2 regions of the Janibacter alittae genome follow, and region 2 is predicted to be linked to the other one. Evidence: predicted binding sites of a transcription regulator. Region 2 holds the regulator's gene; the other holds the start of a gene.

Region 1 (15,805 bases), 1.2 Mb from region 2:
CGGTCTCCGTGCCGGGAGCCGACGGGACGAGCGTGCCGCCCATCTTGTCCAGCCCGCGGGTCGCCATCGGCGCGACCGCGTGGACCGCCAGACCGTTGTGGCGGTAGGCCTTGCGCAGCCGCAGGAAGACGATGGGGCTCTCCTCCTCCGGCTCGAAGCCGACGAGGAGGACGGAGCCGGCCTTCTCCAGCTGCTCGTAGGTCACGCCTCCCGTTGGCGGGGTGGTACCCGCGACGTGACGCAGGAGGATGTCGCGCTCCTCGGCCGAGTGCGGCCGCGCGCGCATGTCGATGTTCTCGGTCCGCAGGACCTCACGGGCGAGGGTGGCGTAGGCGTGGGCGTCCTCGATGCTGACCCGGCCGCCGGTGAGCACACCGTGGCCCTCGGCGGCACGCAGGCCGTCCGCGGCGGTCGCGAGGGCCTCCTGCCACGAGACGACGCGGAGGTCACCCCCTTCGTCCCGGACCATCGGGAACTCGAGGCGGTCTCCCAAGGAGGCCCAGGTGAAGGCCCACCGGCCCTTGTCACAGTTCCACTCCTCGTTGACCTGCGGGTCGTTGCCAGCCATCCGGCGCAGAACCGTGCCGCGACGGTGGTCGGTGCGGATGGCGCAGCCGGAGGCACAGTGCTCGCAGACGTCGGGTGTCGACACGAGATCGAACGGACGCGAGCGGAAGCGGTACGCCGCACCGGTGAGCGCACCCACCGGGCAGATCTGGACGGTGTTGCCCGAGAAGTAGGACTCGAAGGGCTGCTCCTCGTAGATCAGCACCTGCTGCAGGGCGCCGCGCTCCCCCATCTCGATGAAGGGGTCACCGGCGATCTGGGACGAGAAGCGGGTGCAGCGGGTGCACAGGATGCAGCGATCGCGGTCCAGCAGGATCTGGGAGGAGATGTTGATCGGCTTGGGGTACGTGCGCTTGATGTCGTCGAAGCGCGAGGTCGGCCGACCGTTGCTCATCGACTGGTTCTGCAGGGGGCACTCACCCCCCTTGTCACAGACCGGGCAGTCCAGCGGGTGGTTGATCAGGAGCATCTCCATGATCCCCTGCTGGCCCTTGTCGGCGATCGGGGAGGTGTGCTGGCTGCGCACCTGCATGCCGTCGCTGACCGTCATGGTGCAGCTCGGTTGGGGCTTGGGCATCGGCTTGACGTTGCCCTCGCGGTCCGGGGTGGCTACCTCGACCAGACACTGGCGGCAGGCACCGATCGGGTCCAGCAGCGGGTGGTCGCAGAAGCGCGGGATCTCGATCCCGGCCTGCTCGGCCGCGCGGATGATCAGCGTGCTGCGGGGGACGGACACCTCCACCCCGTCGATGGTGACGGTGACGAGGTCGGGCTTCGGCTCGGCCTCGGGCGTCTGCTTGTCGCTCGTGGTGGTCATACGGTCACCTGCACAGTCTCCTGGTTGGCGAAGAGCGTCGAGGCTGCTGGCGGGAAGAGCTCGCTGGCCGGAGTGTGGCAGCCGGCCTCGAACTCCTCACGGAAGTACTGCACGGCCGAGGTGATCGGGCTGGTGGCGCCGTCCCCGAGCGCGCAGAACGCACGGCCGAGGATGTTGTCGCAGATGTCGACCAGCATGTCGATGTCCTGGCTCGTGCCCCGCCCTTCCTCGATGCGGTGCAGGATCTGGGCGAGCCAGTAGGTGCCCTCACGGCACGGGGTGCACTTGCCGCAGGACTCGTGCATGTAGAAGTCGTTCCACCGGGTCACCGCGCGCACGACGGAGACGGTGTCGTCGAAGATCTGCAGGGCACGGGTCCCGAGCATCGACCCGTGGGCGGCGACCGACTCGAAGTCGAGCGGCACGTCGAGGTGCCGGTCGGTGAAGATCGGGGTCGAGGAGCCCCCCGGCGTCCAGAACTTCAGCGGGTGGTTCGGGTCCCGCATGCCACCGGCCATCTCGATCAGCTCGCGCAGGGTGATCCCCAGTGGGGCCTCGTACTGGCCCGGGTGCTTGACGTGACCGGACAGGGAGAAGATCCCGAAGCCCTGGGACTTCTCGGTGCCCATGTCGGAGAACCACTCCGCGCCCTTGCCCACGATCAGCGGGACGGAGGCGATGCTCTCCACGTTGTTGACCACGGTGGGACGCGCGTACAGGCCGGCGACCGCAGGGAAGGGGGGCTTGAGACGGGGTTGGCCGCGGCGCCCCTCGAGGGAATCCAGCAGCGCGGTCTCCTCACCACAGATGTAGGCGCCGGCACCGGCGTGGACGACGATGTCCAGGTCGTAGCCCGTGCCGAGGATGTCCTTGCCGAGGTAGCCGGCCGCATAGGCCTCCTCGACCGCGCGCAGCAGGCGGCGGTAGACGTGGGCGGTCTCGCCGCGCACGTAGATGAAGGCCGTGTCGGAGCCGATGGCGAAGGAGGTGATGATCGCGCCCTCGATCAGGAAGTGCGGCGCGGCCATCATCAGTGGGATGTCCTTGCACGTGCCGGGCTCGGACTCGTCGGCGTTGACGACGAGGTAGCGCGGACCGCCGTCGTGCGGCGGGAGGAAGCCCCACTTCATGCCGGTGGGGAACCCTGCGCCACCGCGACCGCGCAGGCCGGAGTCCTTGGTCACCTGCACGAGGTCGACGGGGTCCATCTCCAGGGCCGAGCGCAGGGCTCGGTACCCACCGTTGTCCTCGTAGGTGGCCATGGTCCAGGACTGCGGGTGGTCCCAGAACTTGGTCAGGATCGGGGTCAGCTGCGTCGACATCCCGGTCACTCCCCCTTCTCGTCCGTGGTGTCCGGCGGAGTCTGGTCGCTGGCGTTGTCCTCGTCGGCGGGGACGTGACGGCCGGCGGCCAAGCCGTCGACCTGCTCGCCCGCCTCATCGGGCGTGGTCGTGGGCCCGTGCTCATCACCGGGAGCCGTCCATCCCTCGCGGTGGGCCACGTCGAGGCCGCGCAGGGACGCGGGGCCGGCCCCGACCCCTTCGTCCGCACGCCCGTCGCTGAAGCCGGCCAGGAGACGGGAGGTCTCCTTGAAGCTGCACACGCGGTCCGGGCCCCGAGTGGGCTTGACCGGCTTGCCGGTGCGCAGGTCATCGACGAGCTCGACCGTCGACTCGGGCGTCTGGTTGTCGAAGAACTCCCAGTTGGTCACCACGACCGGCGCGAAGTCGCACGCGGCGTTGCACTCGAGACGCTCGAGGGTGATCTTGCCGTCCTCGGTCGTCTCGTCGTGGCCGACGCCCAGGTGCTCGCTGACGGTGTCCCAGATCTGGTCGCCGCCCATGATCGCGCACAGGGTGTTGGTGCAGACACCGACGTTGTACTCGCCGCTGGGGTGGCGCTTGTACTGCGTGTAGAAGGTGGCCACTCCCGAGACCTCTGCGGAGGTCAGGTCGAGCAGTCCTGCGCAGAACTCGATACCACGCCCGGTGACGTAGCCGTCGACGCTCTGGACGAGGTGGAGCATCGGGAGCAGCGCCGACCGCTTCTGCGGGTAGCGCGCGATGATCTCCTGCGAGTCCGCGGTGAGCTGCTCGAGCACCTCGGCGGTGTAGGGCTCCTTGCTCTCCGACGAGACGTACAGGTGGCCGAACTCGGTCTGCCTACCGAACTTGATGGACATCAGAACTCCTGCCCGTCACCGATGGTCGGTGCGCCACCGGGCCGCTGGTGCTCACTCGTGTGCGCCCACGCGGAGCGTGGGGCCCAACTGCCTGGTGAACTCATCGATCCACCCCTCCCATGACCGGATCAATCGAGGCGACCGAGACGACGACGTCGGCAAGGAAGCCCCCTTCGCACATGGCCGCGACGGCCTGCAGGTTGTTGAAGCTCGGGTCGCGGAAGTGGGCCCGGTAGGGCCGGGTGCCGCCGTCGGAGACGACGTGGCAGCCCAGCTCGCCCTTGGGCGACTCGATGGCGACGTAGGACTGTCCCGGCGGCACCCGGAAGCCCTCCGTGACGAGCTTGAAGTGGTGGATGAGCGCCTCCATCGAGGTGCCCATGATCTCGCGGATGTGGTCGAGGCTGTTGCCCTGGCCGTCGCCGCCGACCGCCAACTTGGCCGGCCACGCGATGCGCTTGTCCGCGACCATCGTCGGGCCGGGCTCGCGCTGCAGCTCGTCGGTGACCTGCTCGATGATCTTCAGGCTCTCGAGCATCTCGTCGATGCGGATGGCCCACCGGTCGTAGGCGTCGGCGTTGGAGCGGGTGATGACCTCGAAGTCGTACTTCTCGTAGCCGCAGTACGGGTCCAGCTTGCGCAGGTCGTGCGGCAACCCGCTCGAGCGCAGCACCGGTCCGGTGACGCCCAGCGCGGTGCATCCGGTCAGGGACAACACGCCCACGTCCTTGGTCCGGCCCTTGAAGATCGGGTTCTCGAGCAGGATCGCCGAGAGCTCGTGGATGCCCGTGCGCAGCTGCGGGATCGTCTCGCGGATCTTGTCGATCGCGCCGTGCGGCAGGTCCTGGGCGACGCCGCCGGGACGGATGTAGGCGTTGTTCATCCGCAGGCCGGTGATCATCTCGATGATCGACAGGACGCGCTCGCGCTCACGGAAGCCGATCGTCATGACCGTGGTCGCGCCCAGCTCCATGCCGCCGGTGCCGAGGGCGATGAGGTGGCTGGAGAGGCGGGTGAGCTCCATCATCAGCACGCGGATGGCGCTGGCCCGCTCGGGGATGTCGTCGGTGATCCCGAGGACCTTCTCGATGGCGAGGCAGTAGGCCGCCTCCTGGAACATCGGGGTGAGGTAGTCCATCCGGGTGCAGAAGGTCGTCCCCAGGGTCCAGGTGCGGAACTCCATGTTCTTCTCGATACCCGTGTGCAGGTAGCCGATACCCGCGCGGGCCTCGGTGACCGTCTCACCGTCGAGCTCGAGGATGAGGCGCAGGACGCCGTGGGTCGAGGGGTGTTGCGGACCCATGTTGAGGATGATCCGCTCCTCGGGGTTCATCCCGAGCTCGCCCATCTCCTGGTCCCAGTCACCACCCTGGACGTTGACGACGTGGCCCTCGGCGAGATCGTCGGCGCCGGGGGTGGAGTGCACCCCGGAGGTGTTGGTGTCGGTGGCTGCCATCAGTTGTACGACCTCCGCTCGTCGGGCGGCGGGACGGTGCCGCCCTTGTACTCCACCGGGATGCCACCCAGTGGGTAGTCTTTGCGCTGGGGGTGGCCCGCCCAGTCGTCGGGCATGAGGATGCGGGTCAGCGCCGGGTGGCCGTCGAAGATCACGCCGAACATGTCCCAGGTCTCCCGCTCGTGCCAGTCGGCTGACGGGTAGACCTCGACGATGCTCGGGATGTGCGGGTCCGCGTCGGGTGCGGTCACCTCGACGCGCAGCCGACGACCGCCGTGGGTGATCGACAGCAGGTGGTAGACCACGTGCAGCTCGCGGCCGGCGTCGGCCAGGAAGTGCACGCCGGAGACGGACATGCACATCTCGAAGCGCAGGTCGGGCTGGTCGCGCAGCGCGCGCATCACGCGGACGACGTCCGCACGGGCGACGTGGAGGGTCAGCTCGTCGGCGTGGACGACGACCCGCTCGACGAGGTCGGTGCCGGTCGCCTCGGCGAGGGTGTCGACGGCTGCGTCGTACCAGCCGCCGTAGGGGCGGGTGGCGGCTCCCGGGAAGGCGATCGGGGCCTGCAGCCCGCCGTAGCCGGAGGTGTCCTGACCCTGACGCGCGCCGAACATGCCGACGCGCTCGCCGCGGACGACCGGGCGGTGGTCCGGGTCGACCTCGCCCGCCTCCGGCGAGCCGCCCACGTTGGTGTACTCCACGGGACGCTGGTCACCGGTCAGGCTCTCGGTCGAGGGGTAGTCCTCGTGGGCGGTCCCGCCGAGCCCCGGTCCCTCCGGGTGGACGCCCTTGGGCTTCGGGGCGTCGACGTCCTTGGCCGACGCCGCGACGTCCGTGCCCTGACCCTCTGCGGGCTTGTTCTCCTCGGTCATGCCAGCAGGTTCCTTCCGAGGAGGGCCTCGTGGTCGTGGGTCGGGGCCTGCAGCTCGGTCGGGACGGCCGTGAGGGCGGCCGCCTCGGCCGCGCGGGCGGCTGCCTCACGGTTGACGCCCAGCGGGGTGCTCTGGATCTGCTCGTGCAGCGTGATGATCGAGTTGAGGAGCATCTCCGGGCGCGGCGGGCAGCCGGGCAGGTAGATGTCGACCGGGATGATGTGGTCGACCCCCTGGACGATCGCGTAGTTGTTGAACATGCCGCCGGAGCTGGCGCAGACACCCATCGAGATGACCCACTTGGGGTTGGCCATCTGGTCGTAGACCTGGCGCACGACCGGGGCCATCTTGTTGCTCACCCGACCGGCGACGATCATCAGGTCCGCCTGGCGGGGGGTCGCCGCGAAGCGCTCCATGCCGAAGCGGGCCAGGTCGTAGTGCGGGGTGCCGACGGCCATCATCTCGATGGCACAGCACGCCAGACCGAACGTGGCAGGCCACATCGACGACTTGCGCATGTAGCCGGCGAGCTTCTCCACCGTCGTGAGCGCCAAGCCCGAGGGCAGCTTCTCCTCAAGTCCCATTTTTCGTCTCCGTCCTCGTCAGTCCCACTCGAACCCGCCGCGACGCCAGACGTAGGCGTCGGCGATGAAGAACGCGTTGAACAGGAAGAGCACCACGGCACCGAGGGTGAACACCCCGAGCTCGTCGAAGGCGACGGCGAAGGGATAGAGGAACAGGGCCTCGATGTCGAAGATGATGAACAGCATTGCGGTCAGGTAGTACTTGACCGGAAACTTGCCGCCCTCAGCGGCCTGGGGAGTCGGCTGGATGCCGCACTCGTAGGCCTGTGCCTTGGCGGCGTTGTAGCGAGCAGGTCCCACGACCAGGCTCGTGCCGACCGAGACGAGCGCGAAGCCGAGGCCGAGCGCGAAGAGGATCAGCAGCGGGATGTAGGGGTTCATCGCTGCACAGCCTCGCTTTCTCTCATGTGATGCACGCCACTGACGATCCTAGGGCAGGGGTTTGTTCCGGCTGCAGTGCCCTCAGGCATTGGGAGCCATCCGGGTCATCAGGCGCACGAGTCGGTCGTCGATGCCGCCGCCCTTCTCCTCGGGCAGGTTGGCCATGAGCTTGAGCATGAACTTCATCAGCGTCTCCCGGGGCAGTCCGTACTTCGTCGCCAGGCGCATGATCTCGGGCTTGCCGATGAGCTTGGCGAACTGGGCACCGATGGTGAAGTAGCCGCCGTGCATGTCCTTCATGCGGGTGACGTAGGACTGCAGGACGCGCTCGCGCTCGGCCGCGGTCGGGCGAGCCAACGCCTGGACGATGGTCTCGGCGGCCGCGTGGCCGGCCTCGAGTGCGTAGTCGATGCCCTCGCCGTTGAAGGGGTTGACCATCCCGCCGGAGTCGCCGACGAGCATCAGCCCGCGCTCGTAGAGCGGTTGGCGGTTGAAGGCCATCGGTAGCGCGGCCGCGGTGATGTCGCCGGTCATCGTGTCCGCGTTGATGCCCCACTCGGGCGGCATCGTCTCGACCCAGCGACGCATGACGTCCTTGTAGTCGGTGCGGCCGAAGGCCTCCGAGGTGTTGAGCACGCCCAGGCCGACGTTGCTGCGGCCGTCACCGAGACCGAAGAGCCAGCCGTAGCCGGGCATGAGGATGTTCTCCCCCTTCGGCGTCGTCGACCACAGCTCGAGATGGCTCTCGAGGTACTCGTCGTCGTGGCGGGGGGTCTCGTAGTAGGCCCGCACGGCGACCGCCATCGGCCGGTCCTCGCGCTTCTCGCGGCCCATCTTCACGGAGAGCCGGGAGGAGACGCCGTCCGCGGCGACCACGACGGGCGCGTAGTAGGTCTCCCGCTCGCCGGTGGCCCGACCGCGCTCGTCGACGACCTTGGCGTTGACCCCGATGATGCGCTCCTGCTCGTCGAGGATCGGCTCGGCGACGTTGCGGCCTTCCAGGAGGGTGGCGCCGCTGGCGGCGGCGTGGCGGGCGAGCACCTCGTCGAGGTCGGCTCGCGCCCGCACCATGCCCCGGCCCGGGAAGGAGGCGACGTCCGGCCAGTCCAGCTGGAGGGTCATGCCGCCGCCGATGATCCGCAGCCCCTTGTTGTGGGCCCACCCGTCGGTCTCCGACAGGGGCAGCCCGAGGTTGATCAGCTGGCGGACTGCTCGCGGGGTCAGTCCGTCACCACAGATCTTGTCGCGGGGGAAGAGCGACTTCTCCAGCAGGACGACGTCCTTGCCGGCCTTGGCCAGCCATGCCGCTGTCGCGGAGCCACCGGGCCCGGCTCCGACGACGATGACGTCGGCGGCGCGGCCATCACCGGCAGCGGGCAGTGCACTGGTCACGAATTGCATCCTCGAAGGCTTGTGAAGGATTTCACGAACGCGGGCAGCCTACTCCTCGTTCACGAGACGAACGACACAGGTAAACCTAACCTCGCGTGCGGACAGCGACCGACGAAGGGGGCGGCCACCCCTGCGGGGGGAGCCCCCCTTCGCGCTCTGCACGACTCTCTCCCGCTTGGCCTGGGTTTCATACCCGGGCGAAGGCGGGGATCATCGGGTGACCCGATATTCGAGGGGCAGGTGGGGCGCTCCGAGCGGGCTACGCCTTCGTGGCGCGGTGCAGGGCGACGATGCCGCCGGTGAGGTTGCGCCACTGCACCTCGGCCCATCCGGCCTCGGCGATCGTCGTGGCGAGCTGCCGCTGGGCGGGCCAGGCCTGGATCGACTCGGCGAGGTAGACGTAGGAGTCGGGGTTGGAGCTGAGCGTGCGCGCCACCGGCGGGAAGGCTGCCATGAGGTACTCCGAGTAGACGGTGCGCAGGAGCGGGTTGACCGGCTGGCTGAACTCGCAGATGAGCAGCTGGCCACCCGGCGCGGTCACGCGCAGGAACTCCGCCAGCGCTGCCGCACGATCGACCACGTTGCGGAAACCGAAGGACATGGTCACCGCGTCGAAGGAACCGTCGGCGAAGGGCAGCCGCGTCGCGTCCGCCGCGGAGAAGTCCAGATCGGGATACTGGCGCTGCCCCTGGTGGAGCATCCCGAGGGAGAAGTCGGCCGAGACGACATCCGCGCCCGCCGTGCGCAGCGGCACCGAGGACGTCCCCGTGCCGGCCGCGATGTCGAGGATGCGCTGCCCGGGTCGCGGCTCGAGCGACTGCAGCACGGCACGCCGCCACAGGCGGGTCTGACCCAAGGACATCACGTCGTTCATCAGGTCGTACTTCGCGGCGGTCTCGTCGAACATCGCGGCGACGGCCTTGGGGTCCTTCTGGAGGGTGGCGCGGCTCATGTGCACATCTTCGCACCCGCAGTCGTAGGCTGTTGCGGCCATGACATCTCCATCACCCGACGACGTCCCGGGGCCGCTGGGCCTCTCCCGACCCGCCCTGGTCGTACGCACCATCCCCGTCCCCGTGGCACAGGTCGACGACTTGCTGGGGCTGCTGCCACCGCCGGTGGACGCGGGCGACATCGTCTCGTGGGTGCGCAAGGGCGAGGGTCTGGTCGGCTGGGGCACGGTCACCACCTTCCGCTCGCGCGGGTCGGACCGCTTCGCCCAGGCGCAGGAGTGGTGGCGCACCATCACCGCGGAGGCGATCGTGCGCGACGACGTCGACGAGCCCGGCACCGGACCGATCGCCTTCGGCTCGATGGCCTACTCGGCCGACTCCCGGACGGAGTCCGTGCTGGTCGTCCCCGAGGTCGTCGTGGGTCGCCGCGGTGATCAGGCATGGGTGACCACGACCACCACCGCCGCCGCGGTCCCGGCGGCCGACGAGCCGTTGGAGTCCCAGCCCGCTCCCGCGGACCCCGGCGTGGTCACCTTCGCCGATCGCGACCTGACCAAGGAGCGGTGGGCCGCCGCGGTCGAGGAGGCCGTCGACCGGATCAACGCAGGGGACCTGGACAAGGTCGTCCTCGCGCGCTCGGTCCAGGCGATGGCGGAGGAACGCATCGACCCCCGCTGGCTGCTCACCCGCCTGAGCGAGGACTACGACACGACGTGGGTCTTCGCCGTCGACGGCCTGGTCGGCGCCACCCCCGAGATGCTCGTGCGCCTCGAGCGGGGTCTGGTCACCTCGCGCGTCCTCGCCGGCACCATCCGCCGCACCGGCGACGACAGCCACGACCTGGCCCTGGCCGGGTCCCTGGCCCGCAGCAGCAAGGACCTCGAGGAGCACGAGTACGCGGTGCGCTCGGTCGCGGACGCCCTGACCGACCACACCTCATCGATCAACGTGCCGGACTACCCCTTCGTCCTGCACCTGAACAACGTGATGCACCTGGCCACGGACGTCGCCGGCGTCGTCGACGACAGCTCCACCTCGCTCGCCCTGGCTGCGGCCCTCCACCCGAGTGCTGCGGTCTGCGGCACGCCCACTGCGGACGCCGACCGGGTCATCGCCGAGCTGGAGCACATGGACCGGGGCCGGTACGCCGGACCGGTCGGCTGGATGGATGCCTCCGGGGACGGTGAGTGGGGGATCGCGCTGCGGTGCGGCTCCTACGACGGCGCCAACTCCCTTCGCCTCTACGCGGGGTGCGGCATCGTTGCCGGTTCCCGTGCGGAGGACGAGGTCGCCGAGTCGGTGGCCAAGCTGCTGCCGATGCGGACCGCGCTCGGCGGCTGACGCGACGGGGCTCAGCGCAGGGCCGCAACCACGGTCGCGCGGGTCCGTTCGCCCGCGGCGCGGCGACTCCCGGCGTCGATGGGGACCCGGACCACGCGGATGCCCGTGGCGGGGCGCGCGACGAGATCGGTGAGCTCATCGGGGGTGCGGGCCGTGGTCGCCGGGACCCCGTGGGCAGCACAGAGCGTGTCGATGTCGGTGCCGGTCGGCGTGGTGAAGATGCGCCGCTTCGCCTGCGCGTGCTCGGCCGCCCCGTACTCGAGCGTGTCGAAGATGCTCCCCCCGTCGTCGTCGACGACCACGATCGTCAGGTCGGGCACCGGCTCGTCGGGTCCGATGAGCAGCCCGTTGGCATCGTGGAGGAAGGTCAGGTCCCCGAGCAGCGCGTAGGTGGGCCCCGGTCGAGTCAACGCCATACCGATCGCGGTGGAGACGCAGCCGTCGATGCCGGCCAGGCCGCGGCTGGTCACGGGATGCACGTCGGCACGGGGACGCGCCACGCCGAGGTGCAGGTCACGGGCGACGCTGCTGCTGCCGAGGAGGACCAGGCTCTCCCCCGGCACCCCGTCGTGCAGCACCCGGGCCGTCGTCGGGCCGTCGAGGCCCTCTTGGCCGATGTGCGCGAGCGCGTCGGCCATCCGGCGCGCGGCCTCCAACCAGGTCCGGGCGAAGGGGGTGGCCCCCCGCTCCTCCTCGTCACCGTCCAGAGCGGCGAAGTGGTGGACGGCCGCGGCCGTGTGCGTGGCATCGGCCCAGCCGCCGGCACCGGGCTCGCCGGGCGTGACGACCTCCACGCGCACGCCGGGGCGTCGGGCGAGCGCGGGGATCGTGCGTCCCAGGGTCGGTCGGCCGATGATGACGAGCCGGGTCGGGAGGTGGGCCGCCACCCAGTCGCTCGCGGCGAGCAGCTGCGCGCCGTGCGGGAGGACGAGCCCGTGCGTGCCCGGCCCGGGCTCGGCGATGACCGGTGCTCCGTGGCGGGCCGCCCAGTCGAGGGCCGTGGCGCGGTGCTGCGTCGTCGGCAGCTCACCGATGATGACGAGGGTCCCCGGGTCGTGCGCGATCGTGGGCGCCATGCCGGCAGCGGCCGGAGTGGGCGCGGGCAGGGTCACCCACGGAGCGTCGTGTGGACGTCCGGTGGCCGGGTCCGCCGGGTCGAGGTGTCCGGGTGCGTCCGGACGCTCGCGGCCACCTCGAACCGTGGTGGCGGTGTCCGGCGCGAGCGGGTCACGGTAGGGCAGGTCGAGGTGTACCGGCCCGGCGAACCCGGAGCCGGCCAGCGCGCCGGTGGACGCCGCCCACGCGCGGGCCGCAGCAGTGCGCCAGGCAGCGGCCTGCCGGGGCGGGTCGTGCGGCGTCTCCAGCTCGAGGGCGAGTCGGACGTGCCTGCCGAAGAGGCCGGGTTGGTCGGTGGCCTGGTTGGCACCGACGCCCCGCAGCTCGGGAGGACGGTCGGCGGTGAGGAGGAGCAGCGGGACGGCTGCGTGGTGCGCCTCGAGGACGGCCGGGTGGAGGTTGGCGACGGCGGTCCCGCTCGTGGTGATGACGGCCGCGGGCCGCTGCCTCTCCTTGGCCAGGCCGAGGGCGAGGAAGGCCGCGCTGCGCTCGTCGACCCGCACGTGCAGCCGGGCGCGACCGGACGCGTCGAGCTCGTGCGCGGCGTAGGCCAAGGGTGCCGACCGCGACCCCGGGCACAGGACGATCTCGCGCACGCCGAGCCGGACGAGCTCGTCGAGCAGGACGCGGGCTCCGGTCGTCGAGGGGTTCACGGGTCCGATCCTGCCACTGACGAGGGCGTGCCCGGCACCCGCTCGACCGCGTAGTCGATGACGACGGGGTCACCCCCGCCACCGTCGAGGAAGGCATCCGCGCCGTCGCGCCAGGCCACCAGCGACGGGTCGTGGCTCTCGTCGACGAGGTGGCCGGTCTGCGTGTACAGCTCCGCGGCGTGGGCGTCCGTCGCGCCGTCGTCGGGGCCGAGCACGTCACCCACCTCGCGCTCCACCGTCACCCAGCCCTCCCGGTCCGGGTTGTCCGCACCGTCGAGTCCCGGGACGAGGTCCTCGGTGTGCTCGAGGCTGAGGACCGACACGTCGTCGGGCACGTCGAGACGCGCCACCGGGGCCCCAGCCGTGACGACGTGGGTGACGTGGAAACGACGACGGAAGTGCGGGTCCGCGGCGAGCGAGGCAGCTGTGAGACCGCCCTGGCTGCGACCGCCGAGCAGCACCCGGCTGCGGCCGGCGGATCCCGTGCGCTGCTGGGCGTCGGCGAGCGCCCGGGTGACGGCCTTGGACGTCAGGGTCTGCTGGCCGGCAGCGAGCAGGACGTTGCTCGTGAGGTCCCAGGGGTTGTCCCCCGCCTGCGGGCTGAAGCTCTGCGTGCCCGGCACGTCGACCACCCAGGTCCACGAGCCGTCGTCGCGCGGGACACCGATGACCCGTACCCGCGACCCTCCCGCGGTCGGTCCGCTGTCGTCGACGAGGTCAGCGACGCTGCGTGGGGCGCGCCCACCGCCGACGACGTGGGGCACCACCTGCACCTTGTGGTCGGACTCGTCGAGGACGATCCCGTCGGTCGCGGCGAGGACGACCTGCAGGGCCTCCTGCTGTGTCCCCGGCGGGTAGGTCACGCCGAGCCGGCCCGATCGCCACCTCAGCCACGTCCCGAGCGCCGGGGTACCCAGCCCGAGACCGATGATCAGCCCATCGAGACCCTCGGCCACGGCCGGCACGAGCCACGGGGCGTCCACGAGGAGCTCGTCGACCTCCTGTCCCAGACCCAGTCCGAGCCCGACAGCGGCTGCGGTGATCGGATCGCCGATGACCGGCAGCTGCGGGACGAGCGGGGCCAGCAGCCCGATGGCCAGCGCCGAGGTCGGCACGGCCACGCCGACTGCGGCGCCGACCGACGTGGCCGCGACGTCGAAGAGCTCCTCGGCGGCGCGCTCCCCTTCGCGGTAGAGCAGCACCGCTGCCCGGGTCGCCTCGGCGGTCGCGAGCACCTGCGCCGAGACTCCGGCCGCCCCGTGGGTGCCGGCGCAGTCGAGGATCGCCGCCTCCGCGGCGAGGTACTCGACCGGGGCGACCGTGCCCGCGAGCGCCAGGGCGGGGTCGATGGCCGTGGCGCCGACGTGCACGGCGGCCTCGGCCACGTCCCGGGCCACGGTCTCCAGGACTCGCGCGCCCTCCTCCAGCTCCTCGAGGGAGACGGCGAGGCCATGCTTCCCGCCGGTGACCCTCAGCTGGGGGACCACGGCACGGCCGGGATCGGGCGCGGTGTCCACGCGAGCTCGGCAGCGTCCTGCAGGAACGCCAGCTGCTCGCGCGCCGTCACCGCGAGAACCCGCACCCCGGCGGCCGCATCCCGCACGGCAGCGGCGAGCGCGGTGAGGTCGGCACGGTGCCGGGCGACGAGCTCCCGGTGCCGGTCAGCGGCCTCACCCCGCCACGAGGGACTCGTGCCCTGGGCGGTGCGCGCAGCGAGCCCGTGGATGTCCTCGGCCACGCGCTCCAACCGCCGGGCGAGCGCCTCGAGATCATCGGTGGGGAGGTGCGGGATGTCCATGTCCACAGCCCACCGGTTGGTGGGGTGACGGAGCACCCCCTTCGCCCCGGCTGTGGAACGGCCCCTCAAGCGGAACGGGCTGTGGACGTCCCGATCACAGGTGGGGCAGGGCCGCAACGACGCGGTCGCGCCACCAGTCGAGCCGATCCGCGTGGGCAGCGTGGGCCGCGAGCAGGTCCGGGTCGGGCACGACGTCGCGCACGGGCAGTTCCCCCCGCACGGGCAGGAGCGGGTCGGCGGTGACGTCGGCGCCGAGCAGCGCCCCGGTCCCCAGGCCGCAGGCGTGGTCGAGCTCGGGCAGCGCCGCGGCGAGGGCCACTCCGGCCCCGAGGCCGACGCTGGAGTCGATCGCGGAGGAGACGACGGCCGGCAGCCCGCAGTCGGCAACGACCTCGAGGGCCCGGGCCACACCACCGAGGGGGGCGACCTTGACGACGACCAGGTCGGCGGCGCGCAGCCGGGCGACCTCGAGCGGGTCCTCGACCTTGCGGATCGACTCGTCGGCGGCGACCGGCACGTCGATGCCGTTGCGCGCCAGGTCGATCCGGAGCCGGGCGAGGTCTGCCACATCCGCGCAGGGTTGCTCGGCGTACTCCAGGTCGAAGGGGGCGAGGGCCGCGAGCACGTCGTGCGCCTGAGCGAGGGACCAGCCACCGTTGGCGTCGACCCGGATACGGCCGTGCGGGCCCATGGCGTCGCGGACCGCGGCGACCCGGTCGATGTCGTCGGCCTGCCGCTGACCGGCCTCGGCGACCTTCACCTTGGCGGTGGTGCAGCCGTCATAGCGGGCCAGGACGCCGGCCACCTCGGCCGGGGGGACGGCCGGGACGGTCGCGTTGACCGGTACCGAGTCGCGCACCGGGTCCGGCCACCCCGTCCAGGCGGCCTCGATGGTGGCGGCCAACCAGCGCGCCGTCTCCGTCGGGCCGTACTCGACGAAGGGGGCGAACTCGCCCCACCCGCGGGGACCGCGCACGAGCGCGATCTCCCGCTCGGCGATCCCACGAAACCTCGTGCGCAGGGGCAGGGTGACGACGTGGAGCCCGTCGAGCAGCTCGTCCGGCCCGGGCGTGCTCACCGGTCGCGGCTGGAGAGCACGCAGAACTCGTTGCCCTCCGGGTCGGCGAGCACGGTCCACGTGACGTCGGGGTCCTGGCCGACGTCGACGCGCGAGGCGCCCTTGGTCAGCAGTTGCTCGATCAACGCGTCACGATCCTGGTCGATGTGCGGGGCGAGGTCGATGTGCAGGCGGTTCTTCACGGTCTTGCCCTCGGGCACGGGCGCGAAGACGAAGGTCGGCGGCATCGTGCGCCACGTCTGCACCGTGTCGACGGGGTCGTCGCTCGTCCCCGGAGGCACGACGTTGACCTCGTACTCGTCCTCGAAGCCGAGCTCCCAGTCCAGGACGTCGGCCCACCAGCGGGCGAGCATCGCGGCATCCCGGGCGTCCACGGAGATCTGGTACCAGCGCAGTGCCATGCGTCGCACGGTAGCCGAGGCCGTGCTCGGGGCCGCCGGTCAGCCGGTCAGCCGGTGAGTTTGGTCAGCCGGGTGGCGAGCATGCGGACCCGGTGCGCGTTGCCGTGGAGCGCGACGTACCGCTCGCCGTACACGGACAGCAGGGCGTCATCCAGGCGCCGGACCGCACCCGGTGGGTACCGGTACCCCATCCGCGACTCGATGCACTCGA
Region 2 (15,805 bases):
GTTCTACTGGGTCGGCTCGGACAACGGTCGCGCGGTGGCCTTCGCCTCGAGCTTCGGCTTCCGCCCCACCGACCAGCGTCGCCCGATGCGCGTCGTCGGCGAGAGCGGCCCGGAGGAGGAGATCGCGCTCGTGCTCGCCCTCGGCGAGGACCGGGCCTCCTGACGCACGACCCCCCCGGTCCGTGACGCAGAAATCGAGTCGAGACGCAGTCATTCCTACGCCCTGACCCGATGTCTGCGTCCTGGGGTGGCGATCGCCGTGACGGTCAGGGCCGGGCGGCCATCCGCTCGATGAGCGTGGTCGGTCCGCTGACGATGATCAGGTCGCCGCTGCGGACCTTCGTCTCCGGCTTGGCATAGGTGAAGTCCTGACCGGGTGATTTCACACCGACGACGGTCACGCCGTACTTCTGGCGGATCTGGGTCTGCTGGAGGGTGAAGCCGACGGCCTCCTGGGGAGGGGTCATCTTCACGATGGCGAAGCCGTCGTCGAACTCGATGTAGTCCATCAGTCGGCTGCCGATGAGATGGGCGAGTCGCTGGCCCGACTCGATCTCGGGGGAGAGGACGTGGTGCACGCCGATCCGGTTGAGGATGCGCGCATGGGCCGGCGAGACGGCCTTGGCCCACACCTTGGGTGACTCGTTGTCGATGAGGTTGACGGCCGCGAGCACCGAGGCCTCGATCGACGAACCGACCCCGAGCACGCTCGCCGAGAAGGTGTGTGGTTTCAGCTCCTCGATCATCGTCACCGACGTCGCGTCGCCCTGGACGATCCGGCCGACCCGTCCCAGGTAGGTCTCCGCGAGCATCGGATCGAGCTCCAGTGCGGTCACGCGGTTGCCGAGGCGGTGCAGCTCGGTCGCCACGGCGCCGCCGAAGCGCCCCAGGCCGATCACGAGCACGTCCTCGTTGTGCAGGCGGTTTCGAGCCACGAGCATTCCTTCGGTCGTCGGGTGGTCGTCGGGTGGTCCGTCGGACACGACCCTAGCCGGGGTACGGTCACTCGCATGAGCACACAGGCGTGCGCCATCTGGGGCGAGGACTTCACGAAGTACGACTTCGGGGTCGGACACCCGATGGCGCCGGTCCGTCTGGACCTCACCGCGCGACTGTGTCGGGCCCTCGGGGTCTTCGACCATGTCGACGTCATCGACGTCGGCGTTGCCGGTGACGACGTCCTGGGCACGGTCCACGACTGCGACTACATCGACGCCGTCAGGGCGATCTCGGGCGACCCGACGACCGCCGACGGACAGTGGGGGATCGGGACGGACGACGTGCCCGCCTTCGCCGGTGTCCACGAGGCCAGTGCCCGGATCGTCTCCGGCTCCGTCGAGGTGGCGCGACGGGTGTGGACCGGTCAGGTCGAGCACGGGGTGAACTTCACCGGCGGCATGCATCACGCCATGCCGGACCGGGCGGCCGGCTTCTGCGTCTACAACGACATCGGCGCCGCGATCCAGTGGCTGCTGGACAACGGTGCCGAGCGGGTCGCCTACGTCGACGTCGACGTGCACCACGGCGACGGCGTCGAGGCGATGTTCTACGACGACCCGCGCGTGCTCACCGTCTCGGTGCACGAGTCCGGCCGCACCCTCTTTCCCGGGACCGGGTGGCCCGGGGACACGGGAGGCTCCGGCGCGGAGGGCACTGCGGTCAACGTCGCTCTGCCTCCCGGTGTCGCCGACGGCCCGTGGCTGCGGGCCATCACCTCGGTCGCGATGCCCGTGGTACGTGCCTTCGAGCCCCGGGTGCTGGTGACCCAGCACGGCTGCGACACCTACCGTGAGGACCCGTTGGCGCACCTGTCGATCTCGCTCGACGCGCAGCGCCAGGCCGCGGTCAACCTGCACCGCCTCGCCCACGAGGTCGCCGACGGTCGGTGGGTGGCCCTGGGCGGTGGTGGCTACGACGTCATCAACGCCGTCCCGCGGGCCTGGACCCACCTCACCGCCATCGCTGCCCACCGGCCCGTGCCTCCGGCGACGCAGATCCCGCAGGAGTGGCGCGACCACTGCGAGCTCGTGGCGGGGCAGCAGGGGCCGGCCACGATGGGGGACCTGGCCGAGAAGGACCTGCCGATCTGGGTGCAGCCGTGGGCCATGGGGTACAACCCCCACCACGGAGTCGACCGGGCGATCATGGCCGCCCGCGAGGCCATCTTCCCCCTGCACGGTCTCGACGTCTGGTACGACTGAGACGAATTTTTCCCACCAAACGGCGTGTCGCATGGACTTTGCGTGATCGATCTCGCACTTCGTCTTCCCAGTCGTCACATCTGCACCTATGGTGGACATCTGCAAGGGTTCGTCCAGGACTGCCGGCATCGGCCGGCGGTGCGACCCTGCAGAGATCGAGGTGATCATGTCGAACGATCTTCTGGGTGAGGTGCGCTTCCTCACCGTGGCTGAGGTCGCGTCGATCATGCGTGTCTCGAAGATGACGGTCTACCGGATGGTGCACAACGGTGACCTCCCCGCCGTCCGCGTCGGCCGCAGTTTCCGCGTGCCCGAGGACGCGGTCCACACGTACCTCGAGAGCTCCTTCATCGAGACGGCCTGAGCCGGACTCCGGACGCGCAGGGGGCACTGCCGGTGACTGGTCGGGCGAGCCCGACGCCGGCAACCCCTGCACACGGGTACGAGCATCGTCGGCGAGGCGTTAGACTTCCGGCCTGACTCGCATTCGGTGGAGCCTGCCGCAGGGCCGGCATCGCTCGAGCCGTCACCGATGTCCCGAAGACGACACGAAGGAAGACTGCATGGGTTCTGTCATCAAGAAGCGACGCAAGCGCATGGCGAAGAAGAAGCACCGCAAGCTGCTGCGCAAGACGCGCCACCAGCGTCGCAACAAGAAGTGACCCAGTGCGAAGGGGGCCACACCGGAAATCCGGTGCGGCCCCCTTCGCCGTCCCCCGGGGGCCTGCGGGTGATCCCTGTCTCGACAGGGCCTTTCCCTGCGTCACGGGCGCCCCGCTCGTTAGGCTGCGGACAACGCGGTCAATCCGGCCGTCCCCGACAGGAGGTGTTCCGTGCCCAGGACCGTGCTCGTGGTGGGTGTCTCCCGCCACCTCGGCGGTGCCTTCGCCCGACGCCTCAGCCGTGACGGGAGCATCGACCGCATCATCGGCGTCGACGTCGTGCCCCCGCGGCACGGCATCGGCCGCGCCGAGTTCATGCGGGCCGACATCCGCAGCCCCCTGGTCAGCAGGATCATCTCCGGCAACGACGTCGACACGGTCGTGCACATGGGAGTCATCGCAACCCCTCGTGCCGGCGGTGGGCGCGCGACGCAGAAGGAGATCAACGTCATCGGCACGATGCAGCTGCTCGCTGCGTGCCAGCGCGCGGAGTCGGTGACGAGGCTCGTGGTGAAGTCGACGGCGGGTGTCTACGGCTCCAGCCCTCGCGACCCCGCGATGTTCACCGAGGACATGTCCGCGATGAAGATGCCCGGATCCGGTTGGGCACGGGACAGCGTCGAGGTGGAGGGGTACGTGCGCGGCCTCTCCCGCCGCCGCCCCGACATCGAGGTCACGACGTTGCGCTTCGCCAACGTCATCGGTCCGCGGGTCCGCACCGCCTTCACCGACCACTTCTCCCTGCCGGTCATCCCGATCCCCTTCGGCTTCGACGCCCGGTTGCAGTTCGTGCACGAGGACGACTGCGTCGCCGCGATGACCCATGCCGTGCACACCTCCGGCCTCGGCCCGGTCAACATCGCCGGGGACGGGATCGTCACCGCATCCCAGGCGGCCACCATCGCCGGGCGGCCCTTCGTGCTCGTGCCGCGGATGACCACCGGCACGATCGCCGACCTCGCGAAGCGCTTCGGGCTCGTGGACATCGGCTCCGACCAGCTGGACATGCTCACCTTCGGTCGCGGTCTGGACACCACGCGAATGCGTGACCACCTCGGCTTCGAGCCCGGGTACTCCACACGCGCGGCCTACGAGGACTTTGCCCGGGCGACGAAGGGGCGGATCATGGACCGACTGCCCTTCGCCCAGCCGGGTTGGACTGCCGTGCAGGCGGCCGAGGCCGCCATCCGCGCGGGTACGCCCACCAGCGAGAGCGAGAAGTGATGGCCGACAGCACCCGACGGTCGCCCTCGACGAAGGCGACGTCCGCCACGTCCACCGGGAAGACCACCGCGAAGAGGGCGACGCCCACGACGAAGGCGACCCCCGCGAAGAAGACGACCGGGACGAAAAAGACGACCCCCGCGAAGAAGGCGGCCGGGACCAAGAAGGCGACCCCCGCGAAGAAGACGACCGGGACGAAGGTGAGCGGCGCGGCCTCGGCGAAGCAGGCGACGCAGCGGCCCAGTGCCGTGGCCGCCGCGGCTGACCGTGCAGGGGGCGAGCGCGCTCGTCGCCGCAGCACGCCGCTGCTCAGCGAGGCGCCGTCGACCACGACCACCCGCAAGCCGGCGCTGCGCGTCATCAAGGGGGCCGACGGCTCCCCGCCTGCCGCCCAACGCCTCTCGACGTCCCGATCTGCAGGCCGGCGCAAGCCACCGGCGCGGCGCTCGTCCTCGACCGCCGGCCGGCCCGTGCCGGCGGGGTCGCGCGGATCCACCGCCGTGTCCGAGGACTCGAGTGGGATGCCGGACTCCGGGCAGGCCGTCGTTCCGGGCCTGGCCGAGCTGCTCTCGGTGCTGCTGTCGGCGGGGCAGCTGACCTCGCGGACGCTGGGTCAGGCCGCTGGTGCGGCCGCGGGGGAGGACTGGGAGCGTCGTTTCGCCGACACGATCGAGTTCCTGCAGCGTCGGATGCGCGGTGACTACGACGTCGACGACTTCGGGTACGACGAGGACTTCGCGGTCCACACCATCTTCCCGGTCCTGCGACTGCTGAAGGACAAGTGGTTTCGCGTCGAGGTGCGCGGGATCGAGAACATCCCGGATGAGGGAGGCGCGCTCCTCGTCTCGAACCACTCGGGCACGGTCGCGATCGACTCGATCATCACCCAGCTGGCCATCCACGACTCGCACAGGAAGAAGCGCTCCCTGCGGATGCTCGGTGCCGACCTGGTCTTCCAGCTGCCCATCGTCGGGGACTTCGCCCGCAAGACCGGCGCGACCCTGGCCTCCAACGCCGATGCCGAGCGTCTGCTGCGTGGCGGCGAGCTCGTCGGCGTCTGGCCGGAGGGGTTCAAGGGTGTCGGCAAGCCCTTCCGCGAGCGGTACAAGCTGCAGCGCTTCGGCCGGGGTGGGTTCGTCTCGGCAGCGATCCGCTCGGAGGTGCCGATCATCCCGTGCTCGGTGGTCGGGGCCGAGGAGGTCTACCCGATGATCGGCAACATGAAGACGGTGGCGCGCCTCGTCGGTGCGCCGTACGCACCGATCACGCCGTTCTTCCCACTGCTCGGTCCACTGGGTCTGATCCCGCTGCCGAGCAAGTGGATCATCGAGTTCGGTGAGCCCATCGACACCGCCTCCCTGGGAACTGCGGCGGCGGACGACCCGATGCTCGTCTTCGAGCTGACCGACCGGGTGCGCGAGACGATCCAGCAGACGCTCTACTCCGTCCTGGTGACTCGCCGTTCGGTCTTCTTCTAGGAGCAGCCATGCCACTCCCGACCGCTCGCGTGGTGATGATCGGCAAGCCCGGCTGCCACCTGTGCGAGGTGGCCCGCTCGGTCATCGAGCGGGTCGTCGCGGAGACCGGGGACTCCTTCGAGGAGGTCTTCCTCGACTCCGATCCGGCCTTCGTCCGGTACACGGAGGAGATTCCGGTGACCTTCGTCGACGGGCGCCAGCACGACTACTGGCGTGTGGACGAAGGGCGCCTGCGGGCCGCTCTGGACCGCTGAGCCGTGCGACGCGCCGTCGTCGCGACCGGTGGGCGGCGACTTTGTGCATTTGTTCACAAGAGCGTAATCTCGATGTGTTCGGTCCTTCGGCGCCGCCCGCCGGGGACCGCGGAGAGGAGCCGTGCGCAACCGTGTCCGTCGAGCATTCCGCCAAGCGGGAGATCCCTGATGCGACGGTCGCGCGGCTCCCGGGATATCTGCGCGCGCTCGGACAGCTCGCCGCCGTCGACGTGCTCTCCGTCTCCTCGGAAGAGCTCGCCCACAGCTCCGGTGTGAGCTCGGCCAAGCTGCGCAAGGACCTCAGCCACCTCGGCTCGTACGGGGTGCGCGGAGTCGGCTACGACGTCACCCACCTGAGCTACCAGATCTCCCGTGCCCTGGGCCTGACCCACGACTGGCCGGTGATCATCGTCGGCATGGGCAACCTCGGTCGTGCCCTGGCCTCGTACGGCGGCTTCGCGACCAAGGGATTCCAGGTCGTGGCACTGCTCGACCGGGACCCGGCCGTGGTCGGGCACATGCTCGACGAGCTCGTCATCCAGCCCATGGACGCGCTCGACGTGCACGTCACCCCGGGGGAGGCCTGCATCGGCGTCATCGCCACCCCCGCCGAGTCGGCCCAGCAGGTCGCCGATCTGCTGGTCTCGGCAGGAGTCAGCTCCATCCTCAACTTCGCCGCCACCGTCATCCAGGTCCCCGAAGGGGTGCACATGCGCAAGGTCGATCTGTCCACCGAGCTGCAGATCCTGGCCTTCCACGAGCAACAACGAGTCGGTATCGATCCCGACGAGTTGTTGGAGGGAGCTGGTCGATGAGTCTGCTCAGCTTCGGCTTCAACCACCGCCGCACACCCATCTCCGTCCTCGAGCGCGCCGCCCTGGACGATGCCAGCATCGGGGCCGTCATCGCGACGGCGCAGGCCAGCCCGGACATCTCCGAGCACCTCGTCATCGCCACCTGCAACCGCACCGAGGTGTACGCCGAGGTCTCGGCGTTCCACGGCGCCGTGGCCGACCTCACCGAAGCGTTGACGTCGAGCACGTCGATCACCCACGACGACCTCAAGGAGCACCTCGACCTGCACTACGGGGATGCTGCCGTCGCCCACGTCTTCAACGTCGCCGCTGGATTGGACTCGATGGCGGTGGGTGAGTCGCAGATCCTCGGCCAGCTGCGCGACGCGCTCGCGCGCGGTCAGAGCGAGGGGCACGTGGGCAGCCACCTGAACTCCCTCGTCCAGCAGGCGTTGCGCACCGGGAAGCAGGTGCACTCCGAGACCGGCTTGGACGAGGTCTCGCGCTCGTTGGTGACTGCGGGTCTGGATTCCGTGGAGGAGCACGTCGGCCCGCTCTCGGACACCCACGTCCTCGTCATCGGTGCCGGATCCATGAGCGCGCTGGCGGCGACCACGGCAGTGCGCCGCGGCGTCGCGCGCCTGACCGTCGTCAACCGCACCCACGAGCGCGGCGTCGCCCTGGCCGAGCGGCTCGGCGGCCGGGCCCTGCCCACCGACGAGCTCGGTGAAGCCCTCGCGCACGCCGACGTCGTCATCTCCTGCACCGGATCGACCGGGCTGGCCGTCACCCTCGCCGACGTCGCCGATGCGCAGGTCGAGCGGGCCGGCCGCAAGCAGGGCTTCATCGACCTCGCCCTGCCGCACGACATCGCGCACGAGGTCGCCGACCTGAGCGGGATCGTGCTGCTCGGCCTGGGTGAGCTGGGCGACATGCTCGGTGCCGACGGCGTCGTGCCGGAGGTCGAGCAGGCCCGCTCCATCGTCGGCGATGCCGTGACCCGGCACCTCGGTGCCCGGGCGGCGAGCATCGCCGCGCCCACCGTCCGTGCCCTGCGGGAGGCCGCGCAGCAGGTCGTCGAGTCCGAGCTCGCCCGGATGGACCAGCGTGCCCCGGGCATGTCCGCCGCCGATCGCGAGGAGGTCGGCCGCGCCGTGCACCGCATCGTCGACAAGCTGCTGCACCAGCCCACCGTGCGGGCCAAGGAGCTGGCGGTCGACGGGCGCTTCGGCGAGTACGAGGACGCCCTGCGCCAGTTGTTCGACCTGCATGCCGAAGGAGGCCCGCTGTGACCACGCTCCGTCTCGGCACCCGCCGATCGAAGCTCGCCATGACCCAGTCCGGACACGTCGCAGACGCCTTGCGGGCCGAGGGACACGACGTGGAGATCGTGGAGATCGTCACCGAGGGCGACACCAGTCGCGCCTCGCTGGCCAGCATGGGCGGCCACGGCGTCTTCGCCAGCGCGCTGCGCGAGGCCCTCCTGGCCGGCGAGATCGACATCGCCGTGCACTCCCTCAAGGACCTGCCGACCACGCCGGAGACCGGTCTGGTCGTCGCCGCCATCCCGGCCCGGGTCGACCCCCGCGACGCACTGTGCGCCCGCGACGGACTCACCCTCGGTGAGCTCGGCGAGGGAGCGGTCATCGGGACCGGCTCCCCCCGTCGCCGGGCCCAGCTGGCCTGCCTCGGTCTCGGGCTGGAGTTCCGCGACATCCGCGGCAACCTCGGCACCCGACTCGACCTGGTCGGCCCCGGCGAGGGCCAGCTCGACGCGATCGTCCTGGCCCACGCGGGCCTGACCCGGTCCGGTCTGCAGGGACGGGTCACCGAGCTGCTCGAGCCGATCCAGATGCTCTCCGCCCCCGGCCAGGGGGCCCTGGGCGTCGAGTGCCGTGAGGGGGACGAGCAGGTGCTCGCCGCCCTTCGTCCACTCGACGATGCCGAGACCCGGGCGGCGGTCACCGCCGAGCGTGGTGTCCTCGCCGAGCTCGGGGCCGGCTGTGCCGCCCCCGTCGGAGCCCTTGCCGAGGTCGTCGACGACGTCGACGGCCCCATCCTCTCCCTGCGAGCCGTCGTCGCCGCGACGGACGGCTCCGGGGAGCTGCGCCGGTCCGTGACCGGCCCACTCGGGGAGGCGGAGGACCTCGGTCGCCGCCTCGCCCGGACCCTCATCGCCGACGGCGCGCCCGCGCTCGCCGACTTGTCCGCCACCCACCCCACGACCGCTTCGGAGCATGCCCAGTGACCCCCCAGCGCTCGACCGCATCCGCCAACGCCGCAGCACGCCGACCGGCCCGAGTCGCCTTCGTCGGCGCCGGACCGGGTGACGCATCACTGATGACCGTCGCCTCCGTCGAGCTGCTGTCGCGGGCCGACGCCGTCATCACCGACCAGCTGACCAACGAGGAGATCATCGCCTCGATGACCGGGGAGGACGTCGAGATCGTCGATGCCAGCCACGGTGAGCACGGCCAGCAACTCACCCACGCCTCGCGCGCCAAGCTGGTCGTCAAGACGGCCAAGGCGCACAAGGGAGGACTCGTCGTGCGCCTCATGGACGGCGACCCGGCGACCTTCAACGGGCTCGCCGAGGAGGCGACCGCACTGGCCAAGGCGGACATCGACTTCGACGTCGTCCCGGGCGTCTCTGCCGTGAGTGCCGTGCCGTCGTATGCCGGTGTCCCGCTGACCAGCCGCTCGACCGGTGCCCTCCACGTCGTCAGTGTCTCCGGGTCCAAGCGCCCGGACCTGTCGGCCTCGGTCGGCAGCGACGTCACACTCGTGCTGCTCGGCCTGCCCGAGCATCTCGTCCCGGCCTTCGCCGACCTGCTCGCCAAGGGCCGTGACGGCGAGACCGCTGTCGCTCTCACGCGGGGCGGCACGACCACCTCGCAGGTCACCCACGGCACCACCCTCGCCGAGGCCGCCGACGCCGTCGTCGGGCTCGAGGTCCCGACTCTGGCGATCGTCGGTCCGACCGTCACCATGCGCAGCACGCTGTCCTGGTTCGAGACCAAACCGCTCTACGGCTGGAACGTCCTGATCCCGCGGACGAAGGACCAGTCCGGTCCGATGACCAAGCAGCTGCTCGGCCACGGCGCGACGAGCGAGGTCGTCCCGACCATCAGCGTCGAGCCGCCCCGCACGCCGCAGGCCGTCGAGCGGGCCGTGCGCGGCCTCGTCACCGGCCGCTACCAGTGGATCGGCTTCACCTCGGTCAACGCCGTCAAGGCCATCCGGGAGAAGTTCGAGGAGTTCGGCCTCGACGCCCGGGCCTTCTCCGGGCTGAAGATCGCTGCGGTCGGTGGCGTCACTGCCGACGCGCTGCGCGACTGGGGCATCGAGCCCGACCTCGTGCCGACCGGGGAGATGTCCGCCCGCGGCCTGCTCGAGGAGTGGCCGCCCTACGACGAGGTCCTCGACCCGATCGACCGCGTCTTCCTGCCCCGGGCCGACATCGCGACCGACACCCTCGTGGCCGGTCTGCAGGAGATGGGCTGGCAGGTCGACGACGTCACCGCGTACCGCACGGTGCGGGCCACCCCGCCGCCCGCGCCCACGCGCGACGCGATCAAGCAGGGTGCCTTCGACGCCGTCGTCTTCACCTCGTCCTCCACGGTGCGCAACCTCGTCGGTATCGCCGGAAAGCCGCACCCGTCCACGGTCATCGCCTGCATCGGTCCGGCCACGGTCAAGACGGCGGAGGAGGCCGGCCTCCGGGTCGACGTCATGGCCCCCGAAGCCACCGGAGCGAGCCTCGTCGAGGCACTGGCCGACCACGGCCGCAAGCTGGCCGATGCAGCGATCGAAGTGGGTGAGGAGCCCCAGCGCCCGAGTGCTCGCCGCAAGAAGGCGACGACCCGCCGCACGAAGGCGAAGGGGTGAGTCCCACGACCTCTGCTCCGACCGGACCGGCGGTGCGTCCGCGGCGGCTGCGGGGCAGCGCCCCCCTTCGTCGTCTCGTCGCGGAGACCCGGGTGCACCCGGCGGATCTGGTCCTGCCCGTCTTCGTCCGCGAGGGCCTCGACGCGCCGGTGGAGATCTCCTCCATGCCGGGCACGGTGCAGCACACGATCGACTCGCTCGTCGAGGAGGCGCGTGCCTGCGTCGCCGCCGGCATCGGAGGGATCATGCTCTTCGGCGTGCCGCAGACCAAGGACGCGCGCGGCTCCGGAGCGGACGACCCGGAAGGGATCCTCAACGTCGCCACCCGGGCCGTCGTCGACGCGGTCGGTGACGGACTCGTCGTCATGACCGACCTGTGTCTCGACGAGTTCACCGACCACGGGCACTGCGGGGTGCTCACCACCGACCCCGCCGGTCGGACCGTCGTCGACAACGACGCCACCCTGACGCGGTACGCCGACATGGCGCTCGCGCAGGCGGCCGCCGGGGCGCACGCGCTCGGGCTGTCCGGGATGATGGATGGCCAGGTCGCCCACGTGCGCGCGGCGCTGGATCGTGCCGGTTACACCGACACCCTCGTGCTGGCCTACGCCGCGAAGTACACCTCAGCCTTGTACGGCCCCTTCCGCGAGGCCGTGCAGTCCTCGCTCACCGGCGACCGGGCGACCTACCAGCAGGATCCGGCCAACGCCGTCGAGGCCCTGCGCGAGGTCGAGCTGGACCTCGCGGAGGGAGCCGACATCATCATGGTCAAGCCGGCCCAGCCGCACCTGGACATCATCGCCGCCACGGCGCAGGTGTCGACCGTGCCCGTCGCGGCGTACCAGATCTCCGGCGAGTACGCGCAGATCGTCGCTGCCGCCGACCGTGGCTGGATCGACCGTGAGGCAGCGGTGCTCGAGTCGCTCATCCACATCAGGAGGGCGGGAGCGCAGATGATCCTCACGTACTTCGCACTCGAGGTGGCGCAGCGACTGTGAGCGACACCAACTGGCTGGATGCACAGCAGCAGAAGCACTGGCGCGCCTTCCTGCGCGGGACGCGCCTGCTCGAGAAGGCGCTCGTCGACGACCTGGCGCCCCACAAGATGCAGCTGACCGAGTACGAGCTGCTGTCGATGCTCTCCGAGTCGCCCGGGCAGCGCACCCGCATGTCCCGTCTCGCCGACGACATCGTGCAGTCACGCTCCCGGGTGACGCACACTGCCGCGCGACTGGAGAAGCGCGGCTGGGTCGAGCGTTGCCGCGCCACGGACGACGGTCGTGGCGTCGAGATCCTGCTCACCGACGAGGGCCGTACGGTCCTCGACGAGCTCGCCGGGACGCACGTCGAGTCGGTGCGCGAGCACCTCGTGGACATCCTCACCCCGGAGCAGTTCACCGCGCTGGGTGAGGCGATGGCCACAGTGCGTGACCGGCTCGCGCCCGAGCACCACGAGATCGGGCTGGACGACTAGGTCGCCCGCTCACGGGGAACTGCTCCCTGTGGGGGAGACTGGGGACATGACGCAATCCACGACCCGATCCGAGGCCCTCTTCGACCGTGCCCGTGCCGTGACGCCCGCCGGAGTGAACTCCCCGGTGCGCGCCTTCGGCGGGGTCGGTGGGGTCCCGCGGTTCATCGAGCGCGCCGAGGGGCCGTGGCTGACCGACGTCGACGGCAACCGGTACGTCGACCTCATCTGCTCATGGGGACCGATGATCCTCGGTCACGCGCACCCGGACGTCCTCGCCGCCGTGACCGATGCCGCCACGAGGGGCTTCTCCTTCGGGACCCCGACCGAGAACGAGGTCGCGCTCGCCGCCGAGGTGATCGACCGGGTCGAGCCGCTCGAGCAGGTCCGCCTCGTGTCCTCCGGGACCGAGGCGACGATGTCCGCCCTTCGCCTGGCGCGAGGGGTGACCGGTCGTTCGGTCATCGTGAAGTTCGCTGGCTGCTACCACGGCCACGTGGACGCCCTTCTCGCAGAGGCGGGCTCGGGTGTGGCGACCTTTGCGCTGCCTGGCTCCGCCGGTGTCCCCGCCTCGGCCGCAGGGGAAACGGTCGTGCTCCCGTACAACGACCTCGGCGCCGTCGAGGAGCTCTTCGCCGCACGTGGGGAGGAGATCGCCGCGGTCATCACCGAGGCCGCGCCCGGCAACATGGGCATCGTCCCGCCCGCGCCGGGGTTCACAGAGGGCCTGCGCCGGGTGACCGCAGCCCACGGCGCGCTCCTGATCAGTGACGAGGTCATGACCGGCTTCCGGTCCAGCCGTTCCGGGTGGTACGGCCTCGAGACCGGTCCAGAGGGTGCCCACCCCGGGGGCTACGAAGGGGGAGCGCCCGACCTGTTCACCTTCGGCAAGGTCATGGGCGGCGGTTTTCCGGCTGCGGCCTTCGGCGGGCGCGCCGACCTCATGGCCCGGCTCGCCCCGGAGGGACCCGTGTACCAGGCCGGGACCCTGTCGGGTAACCCCGTGGCGACCGCTGCCGGGCTCGCCACGCTGCGCGCCTGCACCCCCGAGCTCTACCCGCGGCTGGAGGCCACGGCCACCCGCATCGCCGACGCCGCCTCGGCCGCCCTGTCCGCCGAGGGGGTGGCCCACCGCGTGCAGTGGGCCGGCTCGATGTTCTCGATCTTCTTCCGCGAGGGGCAGGTGCACTCCTTCGCCGACGCCCGGGAGCAGGACACGGGTGCCTACGGCCGCTTCTTCCACGCGATGCTCGAGGGCGGAGTGCACCTGCCGCCGAGTGCCTTCGAGGCATGGTTCGTCTCCGGGGCCCTCGACGACGAGGCACTCGAGACGATTCTGGCCGCCCTGCCCGCCGCCGCAGCGGCCGCGGCGTCCGTCTGACCTCCCGAAGCGAACGCGAGCCGGCAGCACTTCGTATGGTCAGCAGCACGACGAGATGCTGCTGGCCATACGACGTGGAGCCTGCAGCACTTTGCTCGCGCGTGGGCAGGCGTCCTCAGGCGCGGGCGAGGTACAGCACGTACTCCAGACAACGATCCTGACGCTCGACCGGAAGCACGATCTCCTCGGTCGGCGCCAGTCCCGTCAACGTCGCGAGCAGCTGCGGCTCGCGCTGGGCCGCCCAGATCGCCAGGACGCCCCCCGTCGTCACCTGTGACAGGAGGACGGACAGTGCGGTGGCCGAGTAGAGGCGCTCGTTCTCCTCGTGCACGAGGAAGCCCGGCCCGTTGTCCACGTCGAGCAGGACCAGGTCCCACGGCCCCGCCGGCTCACCGTCACCGACGGCCGAGGCGGCGTCCTGCACGTGCAGGGTCACTCGTGGGTGACGGGCGAGCACGCCGAGCGTCGGGGTCAGGCCCAGACGGGCCCACTGGACGAGGTCCTCCTCGATCTCGACGACGTGCAGGTCGCGCACCCGCCGGTCCTTGAGTGCCTGCCAGGCGGTGAAGCCGAGGCCCAGGCCGCCGACGAGGACTCGCGTGGGTGCCGCCACCCGCTCCAGGGAACGCTGCGCCAGGGCCGTCTCGGTCGCGGTGTCCGCCGAGTCCATCGCGAAGACGCCGGCAACGACCAACTCGTGCACCACGGTGCCATCGGCGGAGGCACGCTCACGCAGCGCGATCTCTCCTCGGGGCGTCTCAGCGGTGGCGATCGTCTCGGGAGTGCTGTCCATGACCTGCTTCCGGTCGGCGAGGGTATTTTTGCGACATCTGCGTTGCCTATTACGTCACGGTAACCGGGTAAAAGTCACATTCCGAACGGCCGGGCCGCCACAGTGCTCCCGGTCACGAGGGGGTACCTTGAGCCCGTGGCTACTACGACTCTCCCTGCGAAGAAGAAGGGAGTGGCGTCGTCCTCCATCGGGTTGAAATTCCTCATGGCGGGCTCCGGCGTCATCTTCCTCCTGTATGTGCTCCTGCACATGTACGGCAACCTCATGGCACTGGGTGGCCAGGAGACGTTCGACACCTATGCGCACCATCTGCGCACGTTCGGTGAGCCGATGCTCCCGTACGGCGGCATGCTGTGGACCGTGCGGGTCGTGCTGATCCTCTCGATCATCGCGCACGTGTACGCCGGGATGACGTTGTGGGCCAGGGCCGGTTCGGCACGCCCGCAGAAGTACGCCGTGAAGAAGAACCTCGGATCCACGCTCGCGTCACGCACCATGCGGTGGGGTGGGCTGGCCATCCTGGTCTTCGTCATCTGGCACCTGATCCACTTCACGCTCGTCAAGCCGGCCATCAACAGCTCGGTGAGCGCGCAGGCGGTGGAGGAGTCCCCCTTCGTCATGGTCCAGGCGAGCTTCGAGCTGTGGTGGATGGTTCTCATCTACGCGCTGGCGATGATCGCCCTGGGCATGCACCTGTATCACGGGATCTGGAGCGCGGCCCAGACGATGGGCCTGACGACCACCGCGGTCGCGCGCAGGCGAGCGAAGTCACTCGGGGCGATCCTGGGGATCGTCATCGTCGTCGGCTTCCTCATCCCGCCGTTCGCGATCCTCTTCAACCTCATCGCCTGATTCTGGAGCACTGACACACATGACCGACACGCTCAGCGAGTTCTTCACCGAGGGTGAACCGATCGCCGACACCAAGGCGCCCAAGGTGCCGATCGACAAGATGTGGACGCAGCGCCAGTTCGACGCCGGCCTCGTCCAGCCGACCAACCGGAGCAAGTCCTCGGTGATCGTCGTCGGCACCGGTCTGGCCGGAGGCGCTGCGGCTGCCACGCTCGGCGAGGCCGGGTACCACGTGAAGTCCTTCTGCTACCAGGACTCCCCGCGTCGCGCCCACTCCATCGCCGCCCAGGGCGGCATCAACGCCGCGAAGAACTACAAGGAGGACGGGGACTCGACCTACCGTCTCTTCTACGACACGGAGAAGGGCGGCGACTACCGCTCCCGTGAGACCAACACCTACCGTCTGGCCGAGGTCAGCGCGAACATCATCGACCAGTGCGTCGCCCAGGGTGTTCCCTTCGCCCGTGAGTACGGGGGTCTGCTGGACAACCGGTCCTTCGGTGGCGTCCAGGTCTCCAGGACGTTCTACGCCCGTGGCCAGACCGGTCAGCAGCTGCTCATCGGCGCCTACCAGGCCCTCGAGCGGCAGATCGCGGCCGGCACCGTCGACGAGTACACCCGCCACGAGATGCTCGAGCTGATCATCGAGGACGGCCGCGCCCGCGGCATCGTCGCCCGTGACCTGGTCACCGGTGAGCTGGAGACGCACGTCGCTGACGCGGTCGTGCTGGCCAGCGGCGGGTACGGCAACGTCTTCTACCTCTCGACCAACGCCATGGGCTCCAACGTCACAGCCAGCTGGCG

The links. The regulator Rex, encoded in region 2, represses fermentation and respiration genes when NADH is low (regulators of the CRP and FNR family bind a similar motif). The targets are predictions, from matches to a motif close to CTTGTGAANNNNTTCACAAG.
Region 1: V1351_RS02230 (geranylgeranyl reductase family protein) is a predicted target of Rex. The motif match lies at 8,273-8,292, and genes of this name have one in related genera.

The regions. Positions count from the first base shown of each region.
Region 1 is NZ_CP144913.1:444,569-460,373, reverse strand. It holds gene V1351_RS02265 (NADH-quinone oxidoreductase subunit G) at 1-1,384, opposite strand, end outside; gene nuoF (NADH-quinone oxidoreductase subunit NuoF) at 1,381-2,706, opposite strand; gene nuoE (NADH-quinone oxidoreductase subunit NuoE) at 2,712-3,566, opposite strand; gene V1351_RS02250 (NADH-quinone oxidoreductase subunit D) at 3,667-5,022, opposite strand; gene V1351_RS02245 (NADH-quinone oxidoreductase subunit C) at 5,022-5,897, opposite strand; gene V1351_RS02240 (NuoB/complex I 20 kDa subunit family protein) at 5,894-6,481, opposite strand; gene V1351_RS02235 (NADH-quinone oxidoreductase subunit A) at 6,500-6,862, opposite strand; gene V1351_RS02230 (geranylgeranyl reductase family protein) at 6,944-8,263, opposite strand; gene V1351_RS02225 (demethylmenaquinone methyltransferase) at 8,514-9,206, opposite strand; gene V1351_RS02220 (isochorismate synthase) at 9,247-10,548, shown strand; gene menD (2-succinyl-5-enolpyruvyl-6-hydroxy-3-cyclohexene-1-carboxylic-acid synthase) at 10,560-12,317, opposite strand; gene V1351_RS02210 (hypothetical protein) at 12,314-13,834, opposite strand; gene V1351_RS02205 (hypothetical protein) at 13,789-14,115, opposite strand; gene V1351_RS02200 (o-succinylbenzoate synthase) at 14,210-15,193, opposite strand; gene V1351_RS02195 (VOC family protein) at 15,190-15,594, opposite strand; gene V1351_RS02190 (GTP pyrophosphokinase) at 15,642-15,805, opposite strand, start outside.
Region 2 is NZ_CP144913.1:2,592,535-2,608,339, reverse strand. It holds gene V1351_RS12580 (GNAT family N-acetyltransferase) at 1-163, shown strand, start outside; gene V1351_RS12575 (potassium channel family protein) at 267-935, opposite strand; gene V1351_RS12570 (acetoin utilization protein AcuC) at 1,011-2,201, shown strand; gene V1351_RS12565 (helix-turn-helix domain-containing protein) at 2,368-2,565, shown strand; gene V1351_RS12560 (30S ribosomal protein bS22) at 2,765-2,863, shown strand; gene V1351_RS12555 (NAD-dependent epimerase/dehydratase family protein) at 3,035-4,087, shown strand; gene V1351_RS12550 (lysophospholipid acyltransferase family protein) at 4,087-5,565, shown strand; gene V1351_RS12545 (glutaredoxin family protein) at 5,574-5,819, shown strand; gene V1351_RS12540 (redox-sensing transcriptional repressor Rex) at 5,951-6,634, shown strand; gene V1351_RS12535 (glutamyl-tRNA reductase) at 6,631-7,905, shown strand; gene hemC (hydroxymethylbilane synthase) at 7,902-8,861, shown strand; gene V1351_RS12525 (uroporphyrinogen-III synthase) at 8,858-10,501, shown strand; gene hemB (porphobilinogen synthase) at 10,498-11,502, shown strand; gene V1351_RS12515 (MarR family winged helix-turn-helix transcriptional regulator) at 11,499-11,978, shown strand; gene hemL (glutamate-1-semialdehyde 2,1-aminomutase) at 12,025-13,356, shown strand; gene V1351_RS12505 (spermidine synthase) at 13,472-14,149, opposite strand; gene V1351_RS12500 (succinate dehydrogenase cytochrome b subunit) at 14,285-15,001, shown strand; gene V1351_RS12495 (fumarate reductase/succinate dehydrogenase flavoprotein subunit) at 15,021-15,805, shown strand, end outside.